DNA from 3 places in the Mesorhizobium captivum genome. Region 3 is predicted to be linked to each of the others. Evidence: predicted binding sites of a transcription regulator. Region 3 holds the regulator's gene; each other region holds the start of a gene.
The links. The regulator PhoB, encoded in region 3, activates phosphate uptake and scavenging genes when phosphate is short. The targets are predictions, from matches to a motif close to TGTCATNNANCTGTCAT.
Positions count from the first base shown of each region.

Region 1: the regulator PhoB is predicted to act here: its motif matches at 1,564-1,580, upstream of olsB (l-ornithine N(alpha)-acyltransferase).
Region 2: the regulator PhoB is predicted to act here: its motif matches at 1,385-1,401, upstream of phnC (phosphonate ABC transporter ATP-binding protein).

Region 1 is NZ_JAVIJB010000025.1:43,970-47,214, forward strand. It holds gene RFM40_RS20875 (PAS domain-containing sensor histidine kinase) at 1-1,446, shown strand, start outside; gene olsB (l-ornithine N(alpha)-acyltransferase) at 1,646-2,518, shown strand; gene RFM40_RS20885 (trimeric intracellular cation channel family protein) at 2,605-3,237, opposite strand.
Region 2 is NZ_JAVIJB010000025.1:99,170-102,414, reverse strand. It holds gene phnD (phosphonate ABC transporter substrate-binding protein) at 1-303, opposite strand, end outside; gene phnC (phosphonate ABC transporter ATP-binding protein) at 446-1,303, opposite strand; gene RFM40_RS21145 (DUF1868 domain-containing protein) at 1,479-2,189, opposite strand; gene RFM40_RS21140 (DapH/DapD/GlmU-related protein) at 2,349-2,963, opposite strand; gene phnL (phosphonate C-P lyase system protein PhnL) at 2,960-3,245, opposite strand, start outside.
Region 3 is NZ_JAVIJB010000003.1:91,081-94,325, forward strand. It holds gene pstA (phosphate ABC transporter permease PstA) at 1-40, shown strand, start outside; gene pstB (phosphate ABC transporter ATP-binding protein PstB) at 37-840, shown strand; gene phoU (phosphate signaling complex protein PhoU) at 858-1,565, shown strand; gene phoB (phosphate regulon transcriptional regulator PhoB) at 1,585-2,274, shown strand; gene RFM40_RS04485 (ROK family protein) at 2,275-3,245, opposite strand, start outside.

The DNA.
Region 1 (3,245 bases), on a different contig from region 3:
CTGCTTGCCGACACCGACCTGTCGCCGGAGCAGCGCACCTATGTCGGCGCCGTCTCCACCTCCGCAAGCGCGCTTCTTGCGCTGATCGAGGACCTTCTCGACTATTCCAAGATCGAGGCCGGCCGCTTCGATCCCGAGCCGCAGCCGACCTCGCTGCGCGAAATCGCCGACAACATCATCGAGCTCCTGGCGGCGAAAGCCTTCTCCAAGAACATCGGTCTCGGCTGCTACGTCGAGCCCGACGTGCCGCAGATGATCACCGCCGATCCCGGCCGCGTGCGCCAGGTGCTGCTCAATCTCATCGGCAACGCCGTCAAGTTCACCGACGCCGGCGGCGTTCTGCTCACCGTCGCGCGCGCCCGCACCGAGAGCACCGACCGCATCTGCTTCACCATCGCCGACACAGGTCCGGGACTGCGCGAAGAGGACATGGAGCGCATTTTCGAGGAGTTCGAGCAATCCGACGGCACCTCGACAAGGGTGCATGGCGGCGCCGGTCTCGGCCTTGCCATCTCTAAGCGGCTGGTGATCGCCATGGGCGGCACGATCTCGGTTTCGAGCCGGCTCGGCGAAGGGTCCGAATTCGTCTTCGATATCCCCGCCACCGCGGCGACCGAGCCGCCGCCGCATCGCCACAACATCCTCTCGGACCGGCGCGCGGTGATCGTGTCGAAAAACGCGGTCGAGGCCGATGCCATCGCCCGCGCCATCCGCGCCCATGGCGGCGCCGTCGATATCGCCGCGACGCCGGGCCAGGCCGCTTCGTTTGCCGCCGGCTGCAACGTGCTTCTGATCGATGCAGCGCTTGAAAACAGCGACGGCCGTTTGCTGAAGCGCCTGCGCGAGAGCGGCTTTGTCGATTGCGAGGCCATCACCCTGATCGCTCCGACCGATCGCGGCATGCTTGGCGAGTTCCGCGCCAACGGCTACGCGACGTTCCTCGCCCGGCCGGTGCGCGGCGAAACGCTGCTGCGTGTGCTGTTGACCAGCCATGTGGCGGCGCCGGCCGAGCCGCAGCCGAAACCCCGCGGTGCCGCGTCCGCGCGCCGCCGCGATCAGGGCCTGTCCGTGCTGATCGCCGAGGACAACGACATCAATGCAATGCTTGCCCGCGCCACGCTGCTCAAGGCCGGACATCGCGTCAAGATCGTCGGCAACGGCAAGGCCGCGGTCGAGGCCGTCACCGATGCCGGCCTCAAGCATCGTTTCGACGTAGTTCTGATGGACCTGCACATGCCGGTGATGGACGGGCTGGACGCGATCGCCGCCATCCGCCGCCATGAGGAAGCGCTTGCCGTGCCGCCGATCCCGATCATGGTGCTTTCGGCCGACAGCCAGGAAAAGACGCGCCACACCGTGCTGGCCCACGGCGCCAGCGGCTTCGTCACCAAGCCTCTCGACCCCGATGCGCTCGTCCAGGCCGTCGAAGGCCAGGTTGCAGCGTAACGATTTTTTTAGGTTTCGTGAACGCCTTGGATTGCCTGGCTTTCGCAGCCGTAACATAGCCGGTTGAAGGTATTGCCCAGCCGACGAAGTATTGCCGGGCTCGCCGTATCACGGTACTGTCACAATCCTGTTGCACCTACACCGTATCCCCGTGCCAAGAGGGATGGCTCGAAGGAGAGAATCACTCGTGCATACAGTCATGCCTGAATGCGACACTCGGTCGAACGCCAGCGCTTTGCTCGGCGCGCGTACCGCCGACGCCGTCGCAAGCGGCGCACCGCTGGGTCGTATCGGCAACCTTGAAGTGCGGCTCGCCCGCAACGAGGCCGAGATCGCCGCCGCCCAGGAAGTGCGCTACCGGGTATTCTATGACGAGCTTGGCGCGAGGAAGGATTTGTTCCGGGCGCAGGACCGGCGCGATGCCGACCGTTTCGACCCGCTCTGCGATCATCTCTTGGTTTTCGACACTTCGCTTCCCGGTCCCGAGCACCGGCGCATCGTCGGCACCTATCGTCTGCTGCGGCAGGAGATCGCCACGGCCGCGGGCGGCTTCTACTCCGAGGGCGAGTTCGAGTTGACCAAGCTGGTCGCGCGCCATCCGGGCCAGCGCTTCCTTGAGCTCGGCCGCTCTTGTGTGCTGCCGGAATATCGCTCCAAGCGCACCATCGAGGCGCTCTGGCAAGGCATCTGGGCCTATATCAACCACTATGGTATCGGCGTGATGACCGGCTGCGCGTCCTTCCACGGCATCGTGCCGGCGGCCCATGCCGAGGCGCTCACCTATCTCGCCCATCATTGCCGCACCGACCAGGCCTGGGATGTCAAGGCGGTCGCGGGCCGCTACTGCTCGATGGACCTGATGCCGATTGAAGCCGTCAACGCCAAGGCGGCGATCGCCGCCATGCCGCCGCTGGTCAAAGGCTACCTGCGCGTCGGCGCCCGCATCGGCGACGGCTGCGTCATCGACCACGAATTCTCGACCGTCGATGTCTTCGTCGTCATGCCGGTCAAGGAAATCGGCGCCCGCTACGTCAACTACTATGGCGGTGAAGGCCAGCGCTTCGCGGCATAGCGAATAACGAATAACGAATAACGAATAACGAATAGAAGAAAGTGACGGGATCTGTTCCGTTCAATCCCTATTCGCTACTCGCTCCCTCAGGGAATATCTTCCGGCCTCCGGCCGGGCCGGCTCTTATAGGCCGGGAACGACCAGCCGAATTTGAGCGCTCCCCCGCGTACCAGGAAAGCGGCCGCGAAGCCGAGCAGGCTGGATGGAAGCGCCGGCATGCCGATAAGGTCGCAAAGCGTGAAGAGCGCCGCACCCGCAAGCGCCGCCGTGACATAGATCTCGGGTCTCAACAGCACAGACGGCTCGCCGGCGAGCAGGTCGCGCAATATGCCGCCGAAGGTCGCCGTGAGCACTCCGGTGATAACCGATACGACCGGCGAGCCCGTGATCGCCAGCCCCTTTGCAGCTCCCATCACCGCAAAGGCGGCAAGCCCGATCGCGTCGAGCCACAGCAAGAGCTTGTAGCGGGATTCGACGCGATGGGCGCTGAAGAAGACAAGCACCGCCACGACCGCGCAGATCAGCACATAACCGCTATTGGCGACCCAGAACACCGGCAGGTTGAGGATGACGTCGCGCAGTGTCCCGCCGCCGATGCCGGTGACGCTGGCCAGGAACAGGAAGCCGATGATGTCGAGCTCTTTGCGCGACGCCGCGAGCGCGCCCGTCGCCGCGAAAACCGCGACGCCGGCGTAGTCGAGCAGCTCGATGGGATTCATGAATGAGC
Region 2 (3,245 bases), on a different contig from region 3:
GGCGTTCGGGTCCTTGAGATAGACGCTGGCATAGCCGGACGCGCCGAGCTCGGCGAAGTCGAGCGTGCCGCCAAGCAGGCCCTGGATGACGCCGTCATAGTCGGCGGCCGGGAACAGCGACACCTTCTCGAAGCCGAATTCGGCCTTCAGATGGTCGGCAAGGCACTGGTAGTTGCGCAGACGGTCGGTTTCGTTCTCGCCGCCGAGGATGCCGACGCGGAACTCCTTGATGTCGGCAGCGTGCGCGGCGCTTGCCGCCATGGCCAGCATTGATACGGCGCAAAGAACAATTTTCCTGAACATTTTGATCTCTCTCCTGTTGCTCCGGCTTCGCGCCGGCGGCGTTCGAATTTTTAAGTCTGGCCTTTGACGCGGGCTGGCGATCCGGGTTGCTCTCTTGAAATCCGCGATTTGCCCGGAACCGCTTCGGGTCCGGGCGATGGATTCAGTAGCCAGGGAAGGCTGGTTCGAGCGGTCCGGCGGATGCGGTGATCTTCGGCTTGATGGTGACGCTGGTCGACGTGATGGCCTCGGAGATCTCGACGCCATTGGCGTCGGCGCCATAGACGGTGCGCACGGCCTCGCGGTCGAGATCCTCGGGCGCGCCGTCGAACACGACCTTGCCGGCGGCCATTCCGATGATGCGGTTGCAGTAGGCGCGGGCGGTGTCCAGCGTGTGCAGGTTGGTGACGACGGTGATGCCTTCGCGCAAATTGATGTCGCGCAGCGAGTCCATCACCACCTTGGCGTTGAGCGGGTCGAGCGAGGCGATCGGCTCGTCGGCGAGCAGCACCTTCGGCTGCTGCATCATGGCGCGCGCGATCGCCACGCGCTGCTGCTGGCCGCCGGAAAGCGTGCCGGCCGGCTGCAGCGCGGTGCGGGCGATATCGAGGCGCTCGAGCGCGGCCACCGCCTCGGCGCATTCGGTGCGCGAGAACATGCCGAGCAGGTTGGAGAACGTCGAACGGTGGTTGAGCCGGCCGAGCAGCACGTTGGTGAGCACGTCGAGGCGCGGCACGAGGTTGAACTGCTGGAAGATCATGGCGCAGTCGCGCTGCCAGCGGCGCAGCGGCGAGCCCTGCAGGCGCGAGACCTCGGCGCCGTCAAAAAAAATCGACCCCTGGCTGGGATCGATGAGACGGTTGATCATGCGCAGAAGCGTCGACTTGCCGGCGCCGGAACGGCCGATGATGCCGACCATCTGGCCCTGCGGGATCGAGACGTTGATATCGCTGACGGCGGTGTTCTTGCCAAATCGTCGGGTTACGCCGCGAATTTCCAGCGTGGCCGATGATGCTGACATGGCAAGACTCCGGTACGTCGCGGTTTTGAAGGTCCGTTAACCTTCGCTAGCGCAGCCCCATGAAGCTGGGGTGTCGGATTGATGTCAGTTTTGTTACGACCCACAGGCAGGAATCCTCGTTTATGCATGTCGTTGTCCCAAAACCGCCAGGCACTTTTGGGCGACATGCATGGGCTCATCCAAGGACAAGCAATTCCTCGAAATGCTTCATGTCCTTGAAGCTGCAGAAGGCCGGCGGGCGCAATTCGATCACCGGAGCCTCGCGCTCGAGGAACGACAGGCAGTCGTCGAACAGATCCTGCCAGGCTGATACCCGCTCATCGGCGAGGCGGCGGATCTGGTAGGCGAAAGTGATGTGGAAGATGTAGGTGTCGTGGTCGGGATGGCGGTAGCCGAACGGCACGGACAGCGCGTCGCGCCACGTGCGCAGGATGCGCTCATCCTCGTCGGAAGCACCGGCGACCGTAAGGCCGTTCGGCGTGACGCCAATGGCCTTGATGCGGAAGGGAGGGCAAGGCTCAAAGCCCTGCAGGCGCTGCAGACAGAGACGGGTCATGTCGTCGATGCCGGTGTCGAGCGGCACATCGGCAGGCCAATAGGGAAGGCGGCGCCGGTATTCGATGATGCCCTGGAACAGGGTCATGTGCAGGCTGGAGATCGGCGTGAAGGCGAGGCGGTTCGCGTCGGGCATGGCGCGGATGCGCTCGCGCACCGCGATGATCGCGGCTTCGGAAGGCGAGCCCGAAACGAGGTGGCTGACCACCGTGTTGCCGGGCTCGAAGAGGAAGTTGCCCGATCTGTCGTAGCGCGTGCCGAGATGCACCGGCGGCATCGGGTTGGTGCCTTCGAAGAAGGAGGCGAGCGAGGGTCTTACCTTGTCGAGCATGACGATCTCCTAGGGGAGAACGCCTACTGTCCGAGTCATGTGTCAAGGATGTGAATGGTGAATGGTGAATGGTGAATGGTGAATGGTGAATGGTGAAGAAGGCTTCCTAGCCCGAACCTCGTCGGCCATTCACTATTGACCATTCACCATTCACGATCGTTAGCCGCCATACTTCTCCAGGAAGGCCTCGGCCGAGAGCTCGCGGAAATCATCGAGCGCGGCGCGCAGCCGGGCATGATCCCAATCCCACCAGGCGAGCGCCTGAAAACGCTCGGCGGTGCGGCGGTCGAAGCGCTCGCGGATCGGCTTTGCCGGCACGCCGGCAACGATTGTGTAGGGCGCGACATCCTTCGACACCACCGCACCCGCGCCGACCGCCGCGCCGTCGCCGACGGCCACGCCGGGCAGGATGGTCGAGCCGTGGCCGAGCCAGGTGTCGTGGCCGATGGTGACCCGTCTGGCACGGCGCTCGGCGAAGAATTCGCTCTCGTGATCGGCGTCGTCCCAGTAATCCGAGGCGCGGTAGGTGAAGTGATGCAGCGTCGGCCGCCAGGTCGGGTGGTTGGTGGCGTTGATGCGCACGCTTGCCGCGATGTTGGAGAACTTTCGAATGGTGGCGCACCAGACGGCGCAGTCCTGCATCATGTAGGAATAGTCGCCGAGCTCGCTTTCCGAGACCCGGCTACGCTCGGCGATCTCGGTCCAACGGCCGAGCGTCGAGTTTTCGACCTGCGCAGTCGGATGAACCAGCGGCGCCTCAGAAAGCTTCTTCATGCGGCGATCCTGCCTGCGGCGAAAGCGGTGACGTCGATGACGCGGTCGGCCACCGCATCGCGTACATCCTGATCGTGGAAGATGCCGAGCAGGGCGACGCCCGCCGCCTTCTTGGCGGCGATGAGGTCGACCACGACATCGCGGTTCCTGGCGTCGAGCGAAGCGGTCGGCTCGTCGAGCAGCAGGATCGGATGCTCGGTGATGAAACCGCGCGCGATGTTGACGCGCTGCTGCTCGCCGCCGGAGAAAGTCGCCGGCGGCAGCGCCCAGAGTTTTTCGGGC
Region 3 (3,245 bases):
CTTCGCCCGCAGCCTTACCGGACGCAGAGAGGACAGATGAAACCGATGTTGTCCACCGACCTTAACGTAGCCGAGACGGCCGTCGAGAAGGCCAAGATCGAGGTTAAGAACCTCAACTTCTACTATGGCCAGTCGAAGGCGCTGAAGGACATCAACCTGTCGCTGCCCGAACGCAGCGTCACCGCCTTCATCGGGCCGTCGGGCTGCGGGAAGTCGACGCTGCTGCGCGTGCTGAACCGCATTTACGAGCTTTATCCGAAGCAGAACGCCGAAGGCCAGGTGCTGCTCGACGGCAAGAACATCCTCGACCGTTCGCAGGACCTCAACCTGCTAAGGACCAAGATCGGCATGGTGTTCCAGAAGCCGACGCCGTTCCCGATGTCGATCTACGAGAACATCGCCTTCGGCGTCAGGCTGTATGAGAAGATCAGCAAGGCCGAGATGGACAACCGCGTCGAGCAGGCGCTGAAGCGCGCCGCGCTCTGGACCGAGGTCAAGGACAAGCTCAACGCCAGCGGCCTCAGCCTCTCCGGCGGCCAGCAGCAGCGGCTCTGCATCGCCCGCACCGTGGCGGTGAAGCCGGAGGTCATCCTGCTCGACGAGCCGGCCTCGGCGCTCGATCCGCTGTCGACCGCCAAGATCGAGGAACTGATCGACGAGTTGCAGGCCGACTACACGATCGTGATCGTCACCCACAACATGCAGCAGGCGGCGCGCGTGTCGCGGCAGACGGCGTTCATGTATCTCGGCGAGCTGGTCGAGTTCGACCGGACCGAGAAGATCTTCACCTCGCCCCGCGAGAAGCGCACGCAGGACTACATCACCGGCCGCTTCGGCTGAGTTCATACGAGGACACCATCATGGCCCATACGGTCGCTTCCTTCGACGAGGACCTGAGGCAGATCAGCCAGCTCATCCGTGACATGGGCGATCTTGCCGGCTCCATGGTCGGCGCCTCGACCAAGGCGCTGCTCAATTCCGACAACGCGATGGCGCAGCGCGTGGTCTCCGACGACGCCATCATGGACGCGCGCCAGCGCGAGCTCGACGACCGCGCCATCACGCTGATCGCCAAGCGCCAGCCGATGGCCGACGACCTGCGCAGCGTGGTCGGCGCGATCCGCATGGCCGGCGACCTCGAGCGCATCGGCGATCTCGCCAAGAACATCGCCAAGCGGGTCGGCTCGGTCGGCGTCAGCGCTGCGCCACGCGACCTGTCGCACTCCATCGACTCGATGGCGCAGTTGGTGCTGATCCAGGTCCAGGGTGTCATCGAGGAGTACACGGCGGGCGACGCCACGGCGCTTGCCAAGCTCAGGAACGACGACGAGCGCATCGACGTCAAATACACATCCGTGTTCCGCGAGCTCCTGACCTACATGATGGAGGATCCGCGCAACATCACGGCCTGCACGCATCTCCTGTTCTGCGCCAAGAATCTGGAGCGCATCGGCGACCATGTCACCAACATCGCCGAGAACGCCTATTATGTGCTGACCGGCACCCAATTGCCCGCGAACCGTCCGAAGCAGGACGAGACGGCGATGTCGGCTCCGGCGGCGTGACAGCGAAGGTACCTGCCAAATGATCGCCCCACGCATCATGGTGGTGGAGGACGAGGAGCCGCTGGGGGTGCTGCTCCGCTATAACCTCGAATCCGAGGGCTACCAGGTCGAGGTGGTGACCCGCGGCGACGAGGCCGAGATCCGCCTGCAGGAGAACGTGCCCGACCTTCTGGTGCTCGACTGGATGGTGCCGGCGGTTTCCGGCATCGAGCTTTGCCGGCGCTTGAGGATGCGCCCGGAGACCGAGCGGCTGCCGATCATCATGCTGACCGCGCGCGGCGAGGAAAGCGACAGGGTGCGCGGCCTCTCGACGGGCGCCGATGACTACCTGGTCAAGCCGTTCTCGACGCCGGAATTCATGGCCAGGGTCAAGGCGCTGTTGCGCCGCGCCAAGCCGGAGGTGCTGTCCAGCGTGCTCAAGGTCGGCGACATCGTGCTCGACCGCGAATCGCACCGCGTCTACCGCAAGAAGAGCGAGATCAGGCTCGGCCCGACCGAGTTCCGGTTGCTCGAATTCATGATGCGGCATCCCGGCCGCGTGTTCTCGCGCAGCCAGCTGCTCGACAATGTCTGGGGCGAGACGATCTATATCGACGAGCGCACCGTGGACGTGCATGTCGGACGCCTGCGCAAGGCGGTCAACAACGGCCGTATGCCGGACGTGATCCGTACCATCCGTGGAGCCGGCTACGCGATCCGCGAGGATTGATCAGGCCACGTTCTTCCCGGCGGCGCCTGCTCGCGCCTGGACGCCCGGCGCGAAAATCTCCTGGTCGACGAAGCTCAGCGCGCGCATGGCGCAGCCTTCGCGGATCAGCGGCAATTCGTTCGGCTCGGTGTCGAAGGAGATCGATTTGGAGTGCTGGCCGCCGGCGGTCTGGGCGATGGCTTCCCGCAGCGCCGGCTCGATCAGGTCGAAAGCCGCCGCGCTGACGCCGACCATGGCGACCGGCGCCGGGTCGATCAGCGCGAACAGGCTGCCCAGCCCAAAGCCCAGCGCCTCGCCCGCCCGGCGATAGGCCTCGCGCTCCGGCCCGTCTTTTTCACGCGCCTTCGTGGCAAGAGCCCGCATGTCGGCATCGCCGACGTCGACCGGCTCGGCGTCCTCGCTCATCTTCATGGCGCTGCGCCAGATGGCGTAGTTGCCGGCATAGGCCTCGACGCAGCCGCGGCGCCCGCAGCGGCAGAGCGCGCCGCCGGGACGGTGGATCATGTGGCCGAACTCGCCGCCTGAGGAATGTGTGCCGGTGAACAACTCGCCTTTCAGCACCAGCCCCATGCCGATGCCGTGCGAGAGCAGGATGGCGATGAAATTGTCGCGATAGCGGTCGGGGTCGCGCCATTGCAGCGCCACCGCCATCATGTTGCAGTCGTTCTCCATGGTGGCGGGAATGCCGAATTCATGCTCCAGGATGTCGGCGAAAGGAATGTCGGTCAGCGGCGTGATCGGCGACCACAGCATGGCGCGGGCATGGGAATCGGTGATGCCCTGGATGCCCATGGCGATGCGGGCGACGCTGGCGACATCGAGATCGGGGTCTTCCAGCCGACGCCGGACGATCGCCGTGCATTCGCCGATCAGCTCGTCGCGCGGCATGGTGAGGGTGTCGAGGCGCCGTTGCTCCTCGGCGATGACCTGGCCGGCATAGTCGATGACGGCGACGGAGAGGAAATTCAGCG